Regions from separate parts of the Fictibacillus sp. WQ 8-8 genome, predicted to be linked through region 1. Evidence: riboswitches for the same ligand, from Rfam matches in the RefSeq annotation. Region 1 holds a riboswitch; each other region holds the start of a gene.
The links. Region 1 has a riboswitch for S-adenosylmethionine ahead of M1K46_RS17860 (bifunctional homocysteine S-methyltransferase/methylenetetrahydrofolate reductase). Riboswitches for the same ligand answer to the same signal wherever they lie in the genome.
Positions count from the first base shown of each region.

Region 2: it holds a riboswitch for S-adenosylmethionine, as region 1 does, so the genes downstream of both, metK (methionine adenosyltransferase) here and M1K46_RS17860 (bifunctional homocysteine S-methyltransferase/methylenetetrahydrofolate reductase) in region 1, are expected to answer to the same signal.
Region 3: it holds a riboswitch for S-adenosylmethionine, as region 1 does, so the genes downstream of both, M1K46_RS14485 (methionine ABC transporter ATP-binding protein) here and M1K46_RS17860 (bifunctional homocysteine S-methyltransferase/methylenetetrahydrofolate reductase) in region 1, are expected to answer to the same signal.

Region 1 covers NZ_JAMXKG010000008.1:87,748-93,522, reverse strand. The annotation lists gene metH (methionine synthase) at 1-1,293, opposite strand, end outside; gene M1K46_RS17860 (bifunctional homocysteine S-methyltransferase/methylenetetrahydrofolate reductase) at 1,286-3,133, opposite strand; SAM riboswitch class I at 3,230-3,342, opposite strand; gene M1K46_RS17855 (MBL fold metallo-hydrolase) at 3,457-4,386, shown strand; gene M1K46_RS17850 (spore germination protein) at 4,461-4,703, shown strand; gene M1K46_RS17845 (spore germination protein) at 4,741-4,983, shown strand; gene M1K46_RS17840 (spore germination protein) at 5,083-5,316, shown strand; gene M1K46_RS17835 (serine hydrolase) at 5,567-5,775, shown strand, end outside.
Region 2 covers NZ_JAMXKG010000005.1:311,991-317,765, forward strand. The annotation lists gene M1K46_RS13455 (spore coat protein CotJB) at 1-262, shown strand, start outside; gene M1K46_RS13460 (manganese catalase family protein) at 287-856, shown strand; gene M1K46_RS13465 (phosphatase PAP2 family protein) at 1,005-1,556, shown strand; gene M1K46_RS13470 (hypothetical protein) at 1,574-1,741, shown strand; gene metK (methionine adenosyltransferase) at 2,109-3,308, opposite strand; SAM riboswitch class I at 3,489-3,621, opposite strand; gene pckA (phosphoenolpyruvate carboxykinase (ATP)) at 3,905-5,488, shown strand; gene M1K46_RS13485 (MFS transporter) at 5,622-5,775, shown strand, end outside.
Region 3 covers NZ_JAMXKG010000006.1:58,396-64,170, reverse strand. The annotation lists gene M1K46_RS14500 (ATP-grasp domain-containing protein) at 1-848, shown strand, start outside; gene M1K46_RS14495 (general stress protein) at 983-1,426, shown strand; gene M1K46_RS14490 (phosphatase PAP2 family protein) at 1,520-2,167, shown strand; SAM riboswitch class I at 2,194-2,309, shown strand; SAM riboswitch class I at 2,392-2,505, shown strand; gene M1K46_RS14485 (methionine ABC transporter ATP-binding protein) at 2,602-3,633, shown strand; gene M1K46_RS14480 (methionine ABC transporter permease) at 3,623-4,285, shown strand; gene M1K46_RS14475 (MetQ/NlpA family ABC transporter substrate-binding protein) at 4,313-5,143, shown strand; gene M1K46_RS14470 (M20 family metallopeptidase) at 5,168-5,775, shown strand, end outside.

The sequences.
Region 1 (5,775 bases):
GATAATGGCTTTTCCCTGCGAGTATTTCAGGGCTATCTCCAGCACCTCGTCGTCCGTTGAATCAATAACAAGAGGCACTTTCACTTTTTTTACAGCTTCCTTAATAAAATTTTCCATATCCTGAAGCTCTTCACGGTCAGGATCCGCAAGGCAGATATCTATGACATGCGCGCCTTTCTTAACTTGCGCGCGGGCGATCTCTGCCGCTTCTTCAAACTTGCCTTCGGCGATCAGCCGCTTAAATTTTCGTGAACCGATAACATTGGTACGTTCGCCGACCATCAATGGGCGCATGGATGGATCATCATAGATCAGCGGCTCAATCCCCGACACGGCATGGGAATGGCTTTCTGGGACAGTACGCGGCTTCAGCGGTTTTAACGCTTCTGCGATGGCCCTTATATGGTCTGGTGTCGTGCCGCAGCAGCCGCCGGCGATGTTGAGCCAGCCTTCTGCGGCAAAGGCGCTGATTTTCTTTGCGAGAGTTTCTGGTGTTTCATGATAGTTCCCGTCTTCATCCGGAAGGCCGGCATTCGGATAACAGCTTACCGCTGAAAGAGACAGTGCGGATAAGGAGCGGATGTGGTCGGTCATAAATTCCGGCCCCGTTGCACAGTTGAGCCCTACAGCCAAAGGTTTCATGTGCTCAAGCGAGATGTAAAAGGCTTCAATCGATTGGCCGGCCAGTGTCGTACCCATCGGCTCAATCGTGCCTGACACCATGAGCGGGACTTCCTTTCCGGCTGATTTAAACGCCCGTTTAATGCCGATAAAACCTGCTTTAACATTGAGCATATCCTGGCTGGTCTCGAGGAGAAGCAAATCAACCCCGCCGTCCAGAAGGCCTTTTGCCTGTTCTTCATAGGAAGAGGTCAGCCCTTCAAATGTTGCGCCTCCTGTAACGCTCAACGTTTTTGTTGTTGGTCCCATTGATCCGGCAACGAAGCGGGGCCAATCAGGAGTGGAGACCTTATCGGCAGCTTCCCGCGCGATCTCTGCTGCTATTTTGTTCGTTTCATATGCTTTATAGCCGAGGCCGTATTCGTCGAGCACAATATCAGTGGCCCCGAACGTATTGGTTTCAACGATATCAGCACCTGCTTCTAAATATTGCAAATGGACATCCAGAATTACATCAGGACGGGTAAAGTTCAGGTTTTCATTGCAGCCGTCCAGGTCTTCGCCGCCAAAGTCTTCGGCAGTCAGATTGGCTTGCTGGAGGATGGTGCCCATTGCCCCGTCCATGATCAGTATTTTATTCTTAAGCTGTTGTTGAAGGGTTTGATTAGACATTCTGAATCCTCCTTGTTTTTTTGCGGTCAATTTCGTAGGCATACTCCGTCAGTTCAGCCGTCAATTCATATCGCATGAATGGAGTGATCAGATAGAGGCCATTAAACAGTTCAGAAGCGGCATCTATCAGAGATTTTGAGATGGCAAGGCCTTCCCTTGCTGCGGAAACTGGGTCGTCTTTAAACTTCGCCATACGGTCACGCACGTCGTCTGTCAGTTTGATGCCCGGCACCTCATAATGAAGAAAGTCAGCATTGCGGCTTGAGGTGAGCGGCATAATCCCAACGTAGAAAGGAACCGGCAGATCTTTTACAGCTTCGTGGAACTCCAGCAGTTTCTCTTCAGAGTACACCGGCTGGCTGATAAAGTAGTCCGCGCCGCTTTCTATTTTTTTCTCTGCCCTCTGAACCGCTCTTTCCAGTGACTTCACATTTGGATTAAAGGCGGCACCGACGGTAAATTGCGTTTTTTGTCCCAAGTCTTTTCCGGAAAGTGAAACCCCTTCGTTAAACTGTTTGATCATTTTGATCAGTTCTATGGAGGTAACATCATAGACGCTTGAAGCTCCCGGAAAATCGCCTACCTTTGCCGGATCCCCGGTAATTGCCAAAATATCGTGAAGTCCGAGTGTATGCAGCCCCATGAGATGAGACTGCAGACCGATAATATTCCGGTCTCGGCAAGCGAGATGAACGATCGGCTGGACTCCAGTCCGTGCCTTAGCCAAAGAAGATAGGGAGGTATTGCAGATTCTTGGTGATGCCAACGAGTTGTCTGCAAGCGTAATGGCATCTGCCCCGGCTTCTTTCAATGCCTTTGCTCCTTCAAAAAAACGGGAGGTATCAAGCTTGCGGGGAGGATCAAGCTCAACAATGACCGATCGCCTTTCTTTTAGAATATCAGGCAGGGAAATCCCAGGTTGCTGCCTCGTTTCAACAACGGCAATAGGCTCTGGGCGCTGTCTGACTTCCTTTTCGGTAACAGGCTTCAGTCCATGAAGCTCTTCAGCGAAAGCCTCAATATGAGCAGGAGTTGTTCCGCAGCAGCCTCCGAGCAGGCGGATGCCTTGGTTTCTGAAAAGTGAAGCACTGTTCTTGAAATACTCCGCATCCCCTTCATACTGAAATTTTCCGTCCAAATAGGAAGGAAGACTTGCATTCGGATAAGAGGAAAGATAGGCATGCTTGGGAATTTCCACTTCCTCAAGTGTCTTGATCATATGAAAGGGCCCAAGACGGCAATTCAGCCCTACGACATCCGCTCCTAAATCTTCAAGGCGTCTAATCGCTGTATTGATGGGTGTTCTGTCGTTTAGAATACCGACTTCCTGCAAAGAAATCTGCGAGATGATCGGAATGCTGGTCTGGCTGCGTGCAATTTCAAGAACGGTTTCCAATTCTTCCAAATCGTAAAAGGTCTCAAGAAGAAGGCCATCCACTCCTTCCAACAGAAGACAGTAGAGCTGTTCCCTAAAGCTTCTCTTTATTTCTTCAATCGTAAGTGAGCTTGGGCCCGTTCCACGGATTCCTCCGATGGTTCCCAGTACATACGCTTCATTGGCAGCTGCTTTTTTTGCAAGTCTTACAGCCGCACTATTCAGCTCTTTGACTTGCTCCTCCAATCCATATCTTTGCAGTTTAATATAGTTGGCGCTGTACGTATTGGTCTGAATGACATCTGCACCGGCCTGTATGTAAGCCTGGTGGATGGACTGAATCTGATCAGGGTGCGTCAGATTCAGCTGCTCAAAACAGCAATCCGTTCCATACGAGTAGAGAAGTGTTCCCATTGCCCCATCGGCAATCAAGATTTTGTCTTCAAGATCTTTCAATAATCCCATTATGCGGTCCTCCCGTTAGTTCGGTATCTTCCAGCGGCCCAATAAAATAAAAAAAGCCTTCTTAAAGAAGAAGACTTTGAAAGTTCGAGGTCATTCTTCTTATCTTCCAAGTTCGATTCGAACTTGTTGGACTTAGCACCTTTTCAGCTGCAGAGCTGAAGGTTGCTGAGGTGTCAACGGGCCATTCCCTTAACCTCTCTGGATAAGAAACCAAATCGCTATAAAATTAATTCTCTATACCTTACAATAATTGTTGGAAGATTTCAATAGCTTTTTCAAATGAAAAAAATGGTTGAGTTTTTATCACAGGGGGACTCCTATAAATGAAGAATAAGTATACCAACCTTGACGGGATACAAAACACACATACATTTAAAGATTTGCTGCGGTGGAGAAGAGAAAGGCGCGGCAACAAAAAAGATTTAGCTCAGCAGATTCCGCAAAGCCCGAAAAAGGAGATCAGCAGATTAAAAGAAAACCGGCAGCATCATTCCATCACATGGATCGGCCATTCTACTTTTCTCATTCAGATGGGCGGATGCAATATTCTGACCGATCCTGTCTGGGCAAAAAAGATGGGGCTGCAAAAGCGGCTGACTGATCCCGGAATTCCCATCAGCCACCTGCCAGAGATCGATCTCGTCCTCATCTCCCATGGCCACTACGACCACCTTGACTTTCCAAGTATTAAAAATCTGACAGGAGATATTTCCTTTTACGTGCCAGCAGGTTTGAAATCAATGTTTCAGAAAAAAGGATATGAGAAGGTATTCGAAGCCAATTGGTGGGATAAATTTACTGAAAAGGGGCTGTCGCTCACGTTCGTCCCTGCTCAGCATTGGACCAGGAGGACGGCATTTGATATGAATACTTCTCACTGGGGAGGATGGGTCATTCAAGACATGAAGACAGGTTTTGCAGGAGATACCGGGTATTTCAGAGGCTTTAAGGAGATTGGAGATCAATTTGAACTCGATACCGTTCTTATGCCGATAGGGGCTTATGAACCGGAGTGGTTTATGAAAATATCGCATATTAATCCTGAAGATGCTGTGAAAGCTTTTCAGGAAACAAAGGGAGCCTACTGTATTCCAATGCATTACGGAGCTTACAGGCTGGCGGATGATACAGGGCCTGAAGCCTTGGAGCGTTTGCATAAAGAATGGGGAAGAAAAGAACTGAAAGATCACAGGCTTAAGGTACTGTTGCTCGGGGAGACATGGTGGAAAAGTGGAAAGGAGCAGCCGCAATAGCCTGATTCCCGTTTTTCACCTTTAAGGGACATTTATCATACACTACACTAACACTTTTAAAGGTGGAGATAGCAATGGGGTGCATGGTTAATATTTACTATCTGAAGATAAATAGTCTGGCGAGCAACAGTTCATTGAATCTGGGATCAACCTTTCATAATAGCCATACAGCAAATACAAAATCTACAGGCGACAATAGTTCTGTAGGAGATCATTCACCAGCAGAAGCCATGATGAAAAACATGGTCTTTGATCCGGATGTTAATGATCAAAATGAATACGGAAATGCAGATACTTCGGTTGCAAACCAGCCTTAATGAAATGGAGCAATAAAAGAAGAAGGGGGGTCACTTCATGCCATATTTGTTTAATATTTTTAATATCAAAACGAATGGTGTGACCATGAACGGTAATATCGATATCGGCCCGACCGTCCATAACAGCCATACAGCCAATACAAAGTCAGTTGGTTCTACGATCTCTCTTGGAGACTTTTCTCCTTCTACCGGATTCATGGTGAACAGCAACATCGATCCGGATGTCTCCGACCAAGGCCAGGTAGCGAACCCGTCCGCTCCAGTCACTGCCCAGCCTTAACGTTCACCCGCCTGTTTTTACCGAAAGAGGGAGTCTGTCCAATCAGCTTTTTGTTCAAGCCATACACTGTAGGTAAAGAGCGAAAAGGATGGAACAGATTTGCGTTTTTCTTTCAGAATAGGAAAAATCATCACAAATGGTGTGACTCAAAATGGAAACATCGATATTGGAAGTACCGTCCAGAACAGCCATACAGCCAATACCAAATCGGTAGGGGCGGTTGTGGCGTTCGGTGACTGCTCAGATGCCTGCGCGTATATGATCAACTTCAACGAAGACAACGACGAAAATGATATGGGTCAAAGCGAAGGACAGGACGATCAGCAGAAATAATGAAGGAGCGCTTAATGGTAGCGCTCTTTTTCTTTGTCCGAGAAGGAGTTCTTTGCCCTAAAAAAGAAGCCTAGTGGTAGTGGTGGAGAATAATCTTTAAGGAGTTGCCATCGGATCTGAAAGAATACGCGCCGATCTCGTGAAAATACGATCCAATCTCAAAGAAATACAATCCAATCTCAATGAAATACGATCCGATTTCTGCAAAATACAGATAAAATGCAATGCACGTACTAGAAAGGAGCACGTAATGAAGTTAAATGAACTGAATAACAGGGTAAACGACATTATTAGCGGCCAAAATGGAGATTATGCTTACTGGATTGAAACGGAGGATGGCCACATTGAGTTTCAGGCAGATGAGGTATTCCCAGCCGCAAGCCTTATCAAGATACCCATTTTAATTGAAGCCTTTCGGCAGACAGAAGCAGGTCAAATCGATCTCGCTTCCCGTATTTC
Region 2 (5,775 bases), on a different contig from region 1:
GGAAACAGGCCTTCCAGCTGAGTATTATCAGCTCCTCGAGGAATTACAGGCGGTTGATTTTGTACTTGTTGAATTAACCCTGTATTTAGATACCCATCCAAATGACACAGCCAGCATCCATCAGTTCAATCATTTCGCCCAGGAACGAAAAAAATTGAAGAAAGCCATTGAGTCAAAATATGGGCCGATGCAGCAATACGGAAACAGTTATTCAGGTGCTCCCTGGGATTGGAACAAAGGACCTTGGCCGTGGCAGGTATAAAAGTAATAGCATGGGAGGGCAACTATGTGGATTTATGAAAAAAAGCTGCAATATCCTGTTAAAGTCAGCACATGCAATCCGAAGCTGGCTAAGTTTTTGGTTGAACAATATGGCGGGGCAGACGGTGAGCTTGCTGCTGCATTACGGTATTTGAATCAGCGGTATACGATCCCTGACAAGGTCATCGGCTTGCTCACCGACATAGGAACAGAGGAGTTTGCCCATCTTGAGATGATTGCCACGATGATCTATAAATTGACAAAGGATGCCACTCCCCAGCAGATGAAGGATGCCGGGCTCGATACCCACTATGCCAATCATGACAGCGCGCTCTTTTATCATAATGCAGACGGTGTGCCATTTACTACAGCTTATATTCAAGCCAAAGGAGATCCGATCGCTGACCTGTACGAAGACATTGCAGCAGAGGAAAAAGCACGTGCTACGTATCAATGGCTGATCGACATGTCGGATGATCCTGATCTCAATGACGGGCTGAGATTTTTAAGGGAAAGGGAGATCATCCACTCCATGCGGTTCCGTGAAGCTGTTGAAATTCTAAAAGAAGAGCGTGATCAGAAGGTTTTCTTTTAACCTCATTTATACCGGAAGCTGCAAACCGCTTGAATTCATCCAGGCGGTTTTTTCATTTATTTACAATTTCTTCACACTGCCTTTAAACAGCGGCAATAAACCTCTTGTAATCTGAAAAGGAAATCGTTATAAAGCAAGGAGGACTTCCATGGCAAGAGTAACCGGCTGGATCTATGAAAAGGAATGTGATGTATTTAAATGGGTGAACGGCAGACTGCAGCACCGTTTGCTGGATAAGTATTTCAATGGGATCACACACATTGGCGGAGCAACGTGCACCATTCTAACTACACTGCTTCTCCTGCTTACCATTCCTGCCGATCTGAAGAAATTTGCTGCTGCAGGAATCCTGTCTCTTATTCTCAGCCATATTCCTGTTGCAATCTCAAAGAAATGCTATCCACGGAAACGCCCTTATCTGATGATCGCGGGTACCAAGACCTTCAGTAATCCGCTGAAAGACCATTCTTTCCCTTCAGGACATACGACCGCGATCTTTTCGGTCATCATCCCGCTCGCTTTCATCCATCCAGGATTGCTTACCTTACTGCTTCCGCTCGGGTTGTCTGTTGGCATCTCGCGTATGTATCTAGGCCTTCATTACCCAACCGACGTGCTCGCCGGTATGATCCTCGGGATCAGCTCAGGAATCTTTTCCGTGTTTTTACTCAACGTTTATCTCGTTCCTTACTTTTTATAAAATTTAGGAGGGGTTACATGAAAAAAGCACCACAGGAAAACCGTTTGATGATTGTGCAAGAAATCAGTCCGAATCTCAATCCAAGAATCGCTCCAGCAGCAATCTTCAAGCTTCCTGTATTCATGAAAACCTTTGAGCATAAACCTCCGGATTTAATTGTAAAGGTGCCAGGCACCGGCTTTTGACATATGTCAAAAAGCGGTGCCTGGCACCTTTTCAAAAATAAACACTTAAATCGATTCGTAAAATAACAAATCGATAATAAACTAGTCGATTTCAATAATAAATTTAGTTTTTCGATAATATATTCTGTTTATCGATAATAAAAAAGATTTATCGATAATAAGTTCTTCTCAAAACTCTACTTACATAAAGAAATTCACTTTGTTACTTGCAAAACCCTCGTTATTTCCATATCAAGGGTCGGCTCACCATCATTTCACTCAATAAGTAGTCTCTTTACTAGTAAAACTGGTCAATCATTGCCTATTTTGATCAAAATAACTTTATTTCAAAAGAAAAACCGGCCCAAAGGCCGGTTTTTTCAATGTATTATGCGTTTGCTTGATCTTTAAGTGCTTCTGCTTTATCTGTTTTTTCCCAAGGAAGCTCAACGTCTGTACGGCCAAAGTGTCCGTATGCCGCTGTCTGTTTGTAGATTGGACGGCGAAGGTCAAGCATTTTAATGATTCCCGCAGGACGAAGGTCGAAGTTTTGGCGCACAAGATCAACCAATACTTCTTCAGAAACTTTTCCTGTTTCGAATGTGTTGACAGCGATCGATACAGGCTGTGCTACACCGATTGCATATGCAAGCTGAACTTCTACTTTGTCAGCAAGTCCGGAAGCAACGATGTTTTTCGCTACGTAACGAGCGGCGTACGCTGCAGAACGGTCAACTTTAGTTGCATCTTTACCGGAGAATGCTCCACCACCGTGGCGAGCATATCCGCCATACGTATCAACAATGATCTTACGGCCAGTTAATCCAGCATCACCTTGTGGTCCGCCGATAACGAAACGGCCAGTCGGATTAATGAAGTATTTTGTGTTTTCGTCGATCAATTCTGCAGGAACAACAGGCTTGATGACTTGTTCTTTAATGTCGGCTTGAATTTGCTCAATTGTAATTTCTGGATGGTGCTGAGTGGAGATAACAATCGTATCGATACGAACCGGTTTGTCATCCTCATCATATTCCACCGTTACTTGAGTTTTACCATCCGGACGAAGGTAAGGAACTTCTTCGGTTTTACGCACTTCAGCCAATCGGCGGGACAGGCGGTGTGCCAAAGAGATCGGAAGCGGCATAAGTTCAGGTGTTTCATTGTTGGCATAACCAAACATAAGACCTTGGTCACCAGCACCGATCGCTTCGATTTCTTCATCAGTCATTGAGCCTTCACGAGCTTCAAGCGCTTGGTCAACACCCATCGCGATATCCGCAGACTGCTCATCAATGGATGTAAGAACTGCGCATGTTTCAGAATCGAAACCGTATTTTGCACGGTCATAGCCGATTTCTTTGATCGTTTCGCGAACGACTTTTGGAATATCAACATAAGTAGATGTGGTGATTTCACCAGCAACAAGCACAAGGCCTGTCGTTACGGATGTTTCACAAGCGACACGTGCGTTCGGGTCGTTTGCAAGGATTTCATCCAGGATCGCATCGGAAATTTGGTCACAAATTTTATCCGGATGCCCTTCCGTAACTGATTCAGATGTAAAAAGACGACGACTTTTAGACAATTGAGATCCTCCTTCTCTATTGAAAGCATAGAGCAATTTTTTTATAAGATACGGTACTCATTCCTATATGGATACTTTGTTTTGTAAAATATTCAGGTTCAAACTGTTTTAAGACATAAAAAAAGCCTTTCCCTGGACCTAAAATACACGAGGGAAAAGGTCTTATGTCTACGCCTTCACCTCTTATTTTCAAGGTTTTTTCACCTTGCAGGTTAGCACCTTTTCACTTCACTGCACAAGATGCATATGTGATGATGAAGTGTCGGTTGCTGGGTTTCATAGGGCCTGTCCCTCCACCTACTCGGAATAAGAGTAGCCGTTCCCGAAATATAATAGCGCAGTTCGACAAACCTGTCAACTTGAAAAGCTATACTCTCCCTCTCCAGCGGGAGTCTGGGCGATCCTTCAAACGGAATTAAGTACCTATTATAAATGAAAGATTATGCTTTTAAAAACAAAGAGCCTGATTTATGAACCAATTTACAATTTGCTAAATAAAATAGTATACATTATTTGTTTCAATGTGTTATACTAATTTCGAATTTACTTACGATATTAATGATAAATATATTTCTTAAAAGGATGGTTTTGCGAACATGAATACGGTTGATTTAACGACGACTTTAGATGACATTCTATCCAGCGCTGCTACTCATGAAAATCTACCTGTACCTATGCTTGTTGAAAAGGCGCTGCTCCGAAATGAAGGCATTTTATCTTCAACCGGTGCTCTCAGGGCCACTACTGGAAAATATACTGGACGTTCTCCCGAAGACAAATTCATCGTGGATGAAGCTAGCACACAAGATAAAATAAACTGGGGCAAAATCAATAAGCCCTTTAACGAAGAGAAATTTGAGCAGCTCTATAAAAAAGTACTTCATTACTTAGGACAAAAAGAGGAATTGTTTGTATTCAAAGGATTCGCTGGTGCCGACCACGCGTACAGGCTGCCTATTCAGGTGATTAATGAATTCGCTTGGCATAACCTGTTTGCCCACCAAATGTTCATCCGTCCGACAGCTGAAGAACTAAAAGGAATCGAAGCGGGATTCACCGTGGTATCTGCACCAGGATTTCAAGCAGATCCTGCTGTAGACGGGACCAATTCTGAAACCTTCATTATTATATCATTTGAGAAGCGTATCGTATTGATCGGAGGAACTGAATATGCAGGAGAAATTAAAAAGTCCATCTTCTCAGTAATGAACTACATTCTTCCTGAAAAAGGGATCCTTTCTATGCATTGCTCCGCAAATGTCGGGCAGGAAGGCGATGTAGCTCTGTTCTTCGGATTATCCGGTACCGGGAAAACTACGCTCTCTGCTGATCCGCATCGTTCATTGATCGGTGACGACGAACATGGCTGGGCTAATACTGGTGTTTTTAACATTGAAGGCGGCTGCTATGCAAAATGCATCAACCTCTCTGAAGAAAAAGAACCGCAGATCTGGAATGCGATCCGTTTTGGAAGCGTTCTCGAAAATGTCGTTCTTGACCATGAAACTCGCGTAGGTGATTATAGTGACGGTACGTTGACTGAAAATACTAGGGCTGCCTATCCAATTCAGGCGATCCCGAATATTATCCAGCCAAGTGTTGCTGGTCATCCGAACACGATCATCTTCCTGACAGCTGATGCATTCGGCGTATTGCCTCCGATCAGCAAACTGACAAAAGAACAGGCCATGTATCATTTCCTTTCCGGCTACACGAGCAAACTTGCCGGAACAGAACGAGGAATCACATCTCCTCAAGCGACCTTCTCAACATGCTTCGGTGCGCCGTTCCTTCCATTGGAAGCAACTGTATATGCCGAAATGCTCGGAGAAAAAATCGATCATCATGAAGTAGAAGTATACCTGGTGAATACCGGATGGTCAGGCGGAGAATATGGTGCCGGCAAGCGCATGAACCTTTCCTACACAAGAGCCATGGTTCAGGCTGCCCTTCAAGGGGAATTAAAATCTGTAGAGACGATAACCGACCCTATTTTTGGACTGCATACACCAGTACATTGCCCAGGTGTTCCTGATCAAGTACTTCAGCCGAAAAAGACTTGGGAGAACCCGGAAGATTACGACCGCAAAGCAAAAGAGCTTGCAGGTAAGTTCAAGGAAAACTTCGAAAAATTCAACAATGTGCCAGCAGAAATTAAAAGTGCAGGACCGCTTTGCTAAGCTACATCCAAAACTCCTACAAACCGCTTCCCAGCCGAAGCGGTTTTTTATTTTCCATAAAAAGGTTGAAGTCGACACTTGTGTCATTTATAATAACGACATAAGTGTCATTTTAATTCCGAGGAGTGATCTCATGGAAAAGAAAGCAGGTAATACATTAAGGCAGAATAAATCTTTTAAGTTTTTAATGTCGGCACAGGTCATTTCCAATCTTGGTGACTGGCTTAGCATCATGGCTATTTTTTCATTGATGGCTTTTAAATGGAACGCCTCACCGCTGGAGATGT
Region 3 (5,775 bases), on a different contig from region 1:
AAATGTCATCAGAAAATTATTGGATCGATCCGCGCCTTGTTCAGTATTTAAACAATAAAGCGAATTTAGAAGAGCTGGTTCCTTCTGGACATGCTCCGAAACGAAAATCAACAACAGCTGCGGAACTTCATGATCAATTAGAAACCTTCCCATTTCCATGTGTGGTTAAGGCAGCGACAAATGAGGCAAATGCGGCAGGTTTTGATGTATTTATCTGCAAAAATCAGGAGGACATTGACAGGGCAGCAAACTTTTTCGCCTCCTGTGAAGGAATTGTCATAGAAGAGTACTTGGAGATCGAGCACAATTATTGCGTTCAGTTTGCCTGTACAGCAGATGACCGTCTGATTTATCTGGGCAGTACGGTCCAAAATATTACGGAAGACGGAAAATATAAAGGAAACTGGGTCGATAAAGAGTCAGAACCCGATGATGAGGTCATCAAGGTCGGGAGAAGAATTATGGAAGAAGGCTGTAAAAGAGGCTATAAAGGGATTGCAGGATTTGACATTGCGGTAACGGCTGATGGAAGGAAAATAGCCTTTGATTTAAATTATAGAGTCAACGGTTCTACCGCCGCACTTCTTATGAGAGACAGTGTTGATGAACAGCTCGGTAAAAAGGTAATCAAATTCGTTTCCTGGGAATCCAAGGGCGGTATAGAACCCCTGTATGATGAAGTGAAACGGGGGATTGAAGATAGATATTTCATTCCGCTGTCGATCTATAATGGCAGTGAAAGCCCTTATGAAGATGCCGGCACGCTTATACAGGGCCTCGTACTGGGAGACACAAGGGAAGAGGCGGATCAAAAGGAATATATTTTCCAAAGAGCCGGTCTATCCTAAAAGAGGAAACCATCTAAAACTCCCCGGCATTTGGAGGGGAGTTTTCTTATGCTTATGATGACACCTGTTTACAGATATAGGGTTGGGGTAAATACTAGTAAATAAAATCAGACATTGATTAGGAGGCAATACATATGAGCAAAATGGTGATTGGAGTGTATGAAACAGAGAACGAAGCTGTTGAAAGTATACAATCCCTGGTGAATCAAGGATATAATGCAAAGGACATCTCCATCCTTGCTAAAGATGATGGAAAGATGGATCGAGTTGCCGATAAAACGAATGTTTCAGAAGAACATCTGGACGAAGATGTAAACGAAGCCGCCTATGGAACCATTGCAGGTTTTCTGACTGGTATCGGCGGAGCCATCGCGGTGCCAGGCCTTGGTGTTCCCGGTATTGGTCCGCTGCTTGCTGCTGGTCCATTTGCATCCATGTTTAATGAGGATTCAGAGGATGATTTAAAAGAAGTTCTCATGTCCCTGGATCTTTCAGAACGGACCGCTGAGCGTTATGTGCAAAAAATAGAACAGGGCAGCATTATGGTTTTCTTAGAAAAAGATGCGGTGAAACTTTAACAATAGAGTAATTCTAATAGGTGCCTGAACGCATAAAATAGTCCGCCACATGAAAGGATATGTACATAAAAGCAAGTTAAAGTGAGGGCGGATATGAAAAAAGAGAATATGGCAATTCTAAGCGGCGTTATGATAATGGGTATTGTAGCTTTAAGACTAATGAACAGGCTTCGTAATGATGATCATTGGATGAAACTTGACGGAATGGGAAGCTTGGCTATATTTTCAGCACGGGGCGGAGGTTTCGTGGATTTCTTTCTGAGAAGTTACTCTTTTCTTGGTTCTGGATTTCTGTTGATTCCTGCCACTATTTATTCTGCATACAGATACAGGAAAAAAGGAAAGAGAAACATTGTTTTTTTATTAATAGCCAACCTGATCGGATGCCGTTTGATTAACTCTGTTTGGAGAAAGAATTGGAAGCAGCGGCCTCCATCCACTAAACCTTTTTACATTAGGTATGGATATCCGAGTGCTCATGCGATGAATGCAACAGCGCTTTATGGTCTTTTTACACTCTTATCAAAAAAATTTGTTAGAACGAAATTTTGTATATTGGCAGTGCACCTTGGATTTATTTGCTGGAGCAGAATTTATCTAGGCATTCACTATATTACGGATGTACTGGCTGGAGTTGCCGGAGGAGTAATGTGGCTGGCTTTTATGGCTTCAGTGTTTTTATTCCGATCAGAGAACTCCGAAAAAAGATTTGACATCGACTTAGATCATGGTATAAGATAGGTCACATCAAGTAAATATGAACGTGTTTCTTATCCAGAGAGGTGGAGGGATATGGCCCTGTGATACCTCGGCAGCGGGTTTTTCTTTTGAAAAACACTGTGCCAATTCCAGCAAGTTCCTTTAAGGGCTTGGAAGATAAGAAGAGCAGCTCGTTTCCTTATGGATACAACATCTCTTCTTTCTTTAAGAAGAGATTTTTTTATTTAATTGAACATTATATTTGTTTCTTATCCAGAGAGGTGGAGGGATTGGCCCTTTGAAACCTCGGCAGCGGGTTCCCGGTTTAATGGGAATACTGTGCCAAGTCCGGCAAGCGATTAGCGCTTGGAAGATAAGAAGAGATCAGCCACTCATCTATGCGTCAGGCCTCTTCTTGTTTTCAAGAAGAGGCTTTTTTTGATGTTTTAACAGTAGCGAGAAAGGAGATCACATCATTGATTCGATTTGAAGAGGTAACCAAAATTTATGAGAGTGGCAAAAGCCAGGTAAGAGCGTTAAACAATGTGAGCTTTGAGATAAAAAAAGGAGAGATCTACGGTGTTGTCGGATACAGCGGAGCAGGAAAGAGCTCCTTGCTGCGATGTGTGAATCTTTTGGAGAAGCCGACATCAGGGCACGTCTTTGTAGGAGAGGAGGACATGGCAAGATTGTCTCCGAAGGAACTGAGAAAAAAACGGAAAAATATCGGTATGATTTTTCAGCATTTTAATCTGCTGAACGCAAAAACGGTATTTGATAATATTGCGACACCGCTTTATCTTCTCGGCATGAAGAAATCATTCGTTAAAGAGAAGGTGAACGACCTGCTGGAATTTGTTGGCTTGTCCGAGCACGGGCATAAATATCCCGACCAGCTCTCCGGCGGACAAAAACAGCGGGTAGGCATTGCCCGGGCGCTCTCCACTGATCCGGAAGTGCTATTGTGTGATGAAGCAACATCGGCATTGGATCCGCAGACGACCTCCAGTATTTTAAAGCTTCTGAAAAAAATCAATAAGGAATACAACATTACGATTCTGATCATCACGCATGAGATGAACGTCATTCGTGAGATATGCGATTCCGTCGCTGTTATGGAGAACGGAGAAGTGATTGAGAAAGGGAGCGTTTTTGATGTATTTGCAAGGCCACAGACTGAGACGGCAAGGCGCTTCGTCAGTTCAGTTCTTCAGGATGAATTGCCTGAGTCCCTTAAAGACCTATTGAAGAAGCAGGACAGGAATCATCAGATCTTCAGGATTGTATTTACCGGAGCATCCACAGGACAACCGCTGCTGTCACAGATTGCCAAGAAATTCAACGTGGACGTCAGCGTTCTATACGGCCATGTCACAGAACTTCAAGACGTCCCTTTCGGAAACCTTGTTGTTCAATTGATCGGCGACGAACAGGAAATCAGAAGAGCGATCTTTTTCGTGAACCAGAGTGAAGTCGAAATAAGGGAGGTTGCACCTTATGCAAGTTGATTGGAGTACATTTTGGGTCGACATTTTAAATGCGGCCGGTGATACCTTAACGATGGTTGGATTTTCCTTATTGTTCTCGGCTGTAATCGGCATTCCGCTTGGCGTCGTACTCGTAGTCACGAGGATGGGGCACATTCTTGAAAACCTGGCCGTCTTTAACGTTTTGAACGCGATTGTAAACGTTCTGCGTTCGATACCGTTCATCATCTTAATGGTGGCGATTATCCCGTTTACAAGATTAGTAGTCGGTACCTCTATCGGGACATCGGCCGCGATTGTGCCATTGATTGTATATGCCGGCCCCTATATCGCAAGGCTCGTGGAAAACAGCCTGCTTGAGATCGATCCGGGCATTGTAGAGGCCGCAGAAGCCATGGGAGCTACTCCTTGGCAGACCATCTTTCGCATACTGCTGCCGGAAGCATTCAGTTCACTGATCCTGTCGTTTACGATCGCAACGATCGGCCTGGTCGGAGCTTCGGCGATGGCAGGGGCTGTTGGTGGAGGAGGCTTGGGCGATCTGGCCATTGCCTACGGCTATCAGCGATTTGATACAGACGTGATGATTGTCACCGTCGTTCTGCTCGTCATCCTTGTTCAAGGCTTGCAGAGCACAGGAAATATACTGTCCAGAAAAATTAGAAGAAGATAAAAAGAGAAAAGGGAGAAGGAAAATCGTATGAAAAAATATTCATTGATCATTTTAGTCATCGGGGTTTTAATGTCGGCATTCTTGAGCGGGTGCAGCGGCGGAGATAAAAAAGGCCTTGAAAAAGTAAAGATGGGCATCAGTGGATCTGACAGTGACGTGTGGAAGTATATCGCTAAAAAAGCAGAAAAAGAAGGCATTGATTTGGAAATCGTAGAGTTTTCCGATTATGTCCGTCCGAATCAGGCATTGTCTGACGGGGATATTGACGCTAATGCGTTTCAGACCATCTCTTACTTCAATTCGTTTAAAAAAGAACATAAATTGGATTTAGCACCGATTGCAACAACCGTCATTGCGCCTATGGGCGTTTACTCAAAAAAATACAAGAACATCAAGGATATCCCGGCTGGATCAACCATTGCTTTGCCGAATGAAGCTACGAACATGGGCCGTGCATTGCTTCTTCTGCAGAGTGCCGGGCTAATCAAACTGGAAAAGAACTTTGATGGGAATGGTGATCTGAAAAAAGTGGTGGAGAACAAAAAACACTTGAAGCTTAAACCAGTAGTTGCAGGCCAGACACCACGGGTGCTTCCTGATGTGGCCGCTTCAATCATTAACAATGGCGTTGCTGTCGACGCTGGAATGAATCCGAAGAAAGATTCGATCTTCCTTGAAAGCAAGACTGCAAAGCCATATATCAATATCATTGCAACAAGAACTGAAGATAAAAATAAAAAATCGCTGAAAAAAATTGCGAAGATCTATCAATCAAAAGATACAGCCAAGAAGATTAAAGAAATCTATAAAGGTGCAACCATTCCTACGTTTGTACCACTAAGTGAAATTGGAGAGTAATAGAGAGAGAAAGGATCTGAGATCATGACTGTAATCAGCAGAACTGCCGGAGAAATCCAGGAACAAATCCGTACGAACATTGATGTAAACCAAGCGGCTTACATTCAAACTTCTCACGAGATCCATGATAATCCAGAAATCGGAAATGAAGAAGTGTTTGCATCCAGCCTGCTGGCATCGCTGCTCGAAAAAGAGGGGTTTCAGGTAGAACGCGGAGTGGCCGGTCACGAAACGGCATTTGTTGCCCGTAAGCGTTCTATTCTAGATGGGCCATCCGTTGCCTTTTTAGCAGAATATGATGCCCTTCCCGGCATCGGTCATGCATGCGGCCATAATATCATCGGTACATCAAGTGTGGCAGCGGCCATCGCTCTTGCTTCCGTTATCGATGAGATCGGAGGAGAAGTAGCTGTTTTTGGAACGCCTGCTGAAGAAGGCGGAGAGAACGGAAGTGCGAAGGGAAGTTTTGTGAAACACGGTTTGCTGGACGGCATTGATGCTGCGTTAATGTTCCATCCAGGTAACGCTAACCGCATTACCGGGACATCGCTTGCCGTTGATCCGCTGGATTTTGAATACATCGGAAAGCCCGCTCATGCGGCTGCGGCACCGGAAAAGGGAATCAATGCACT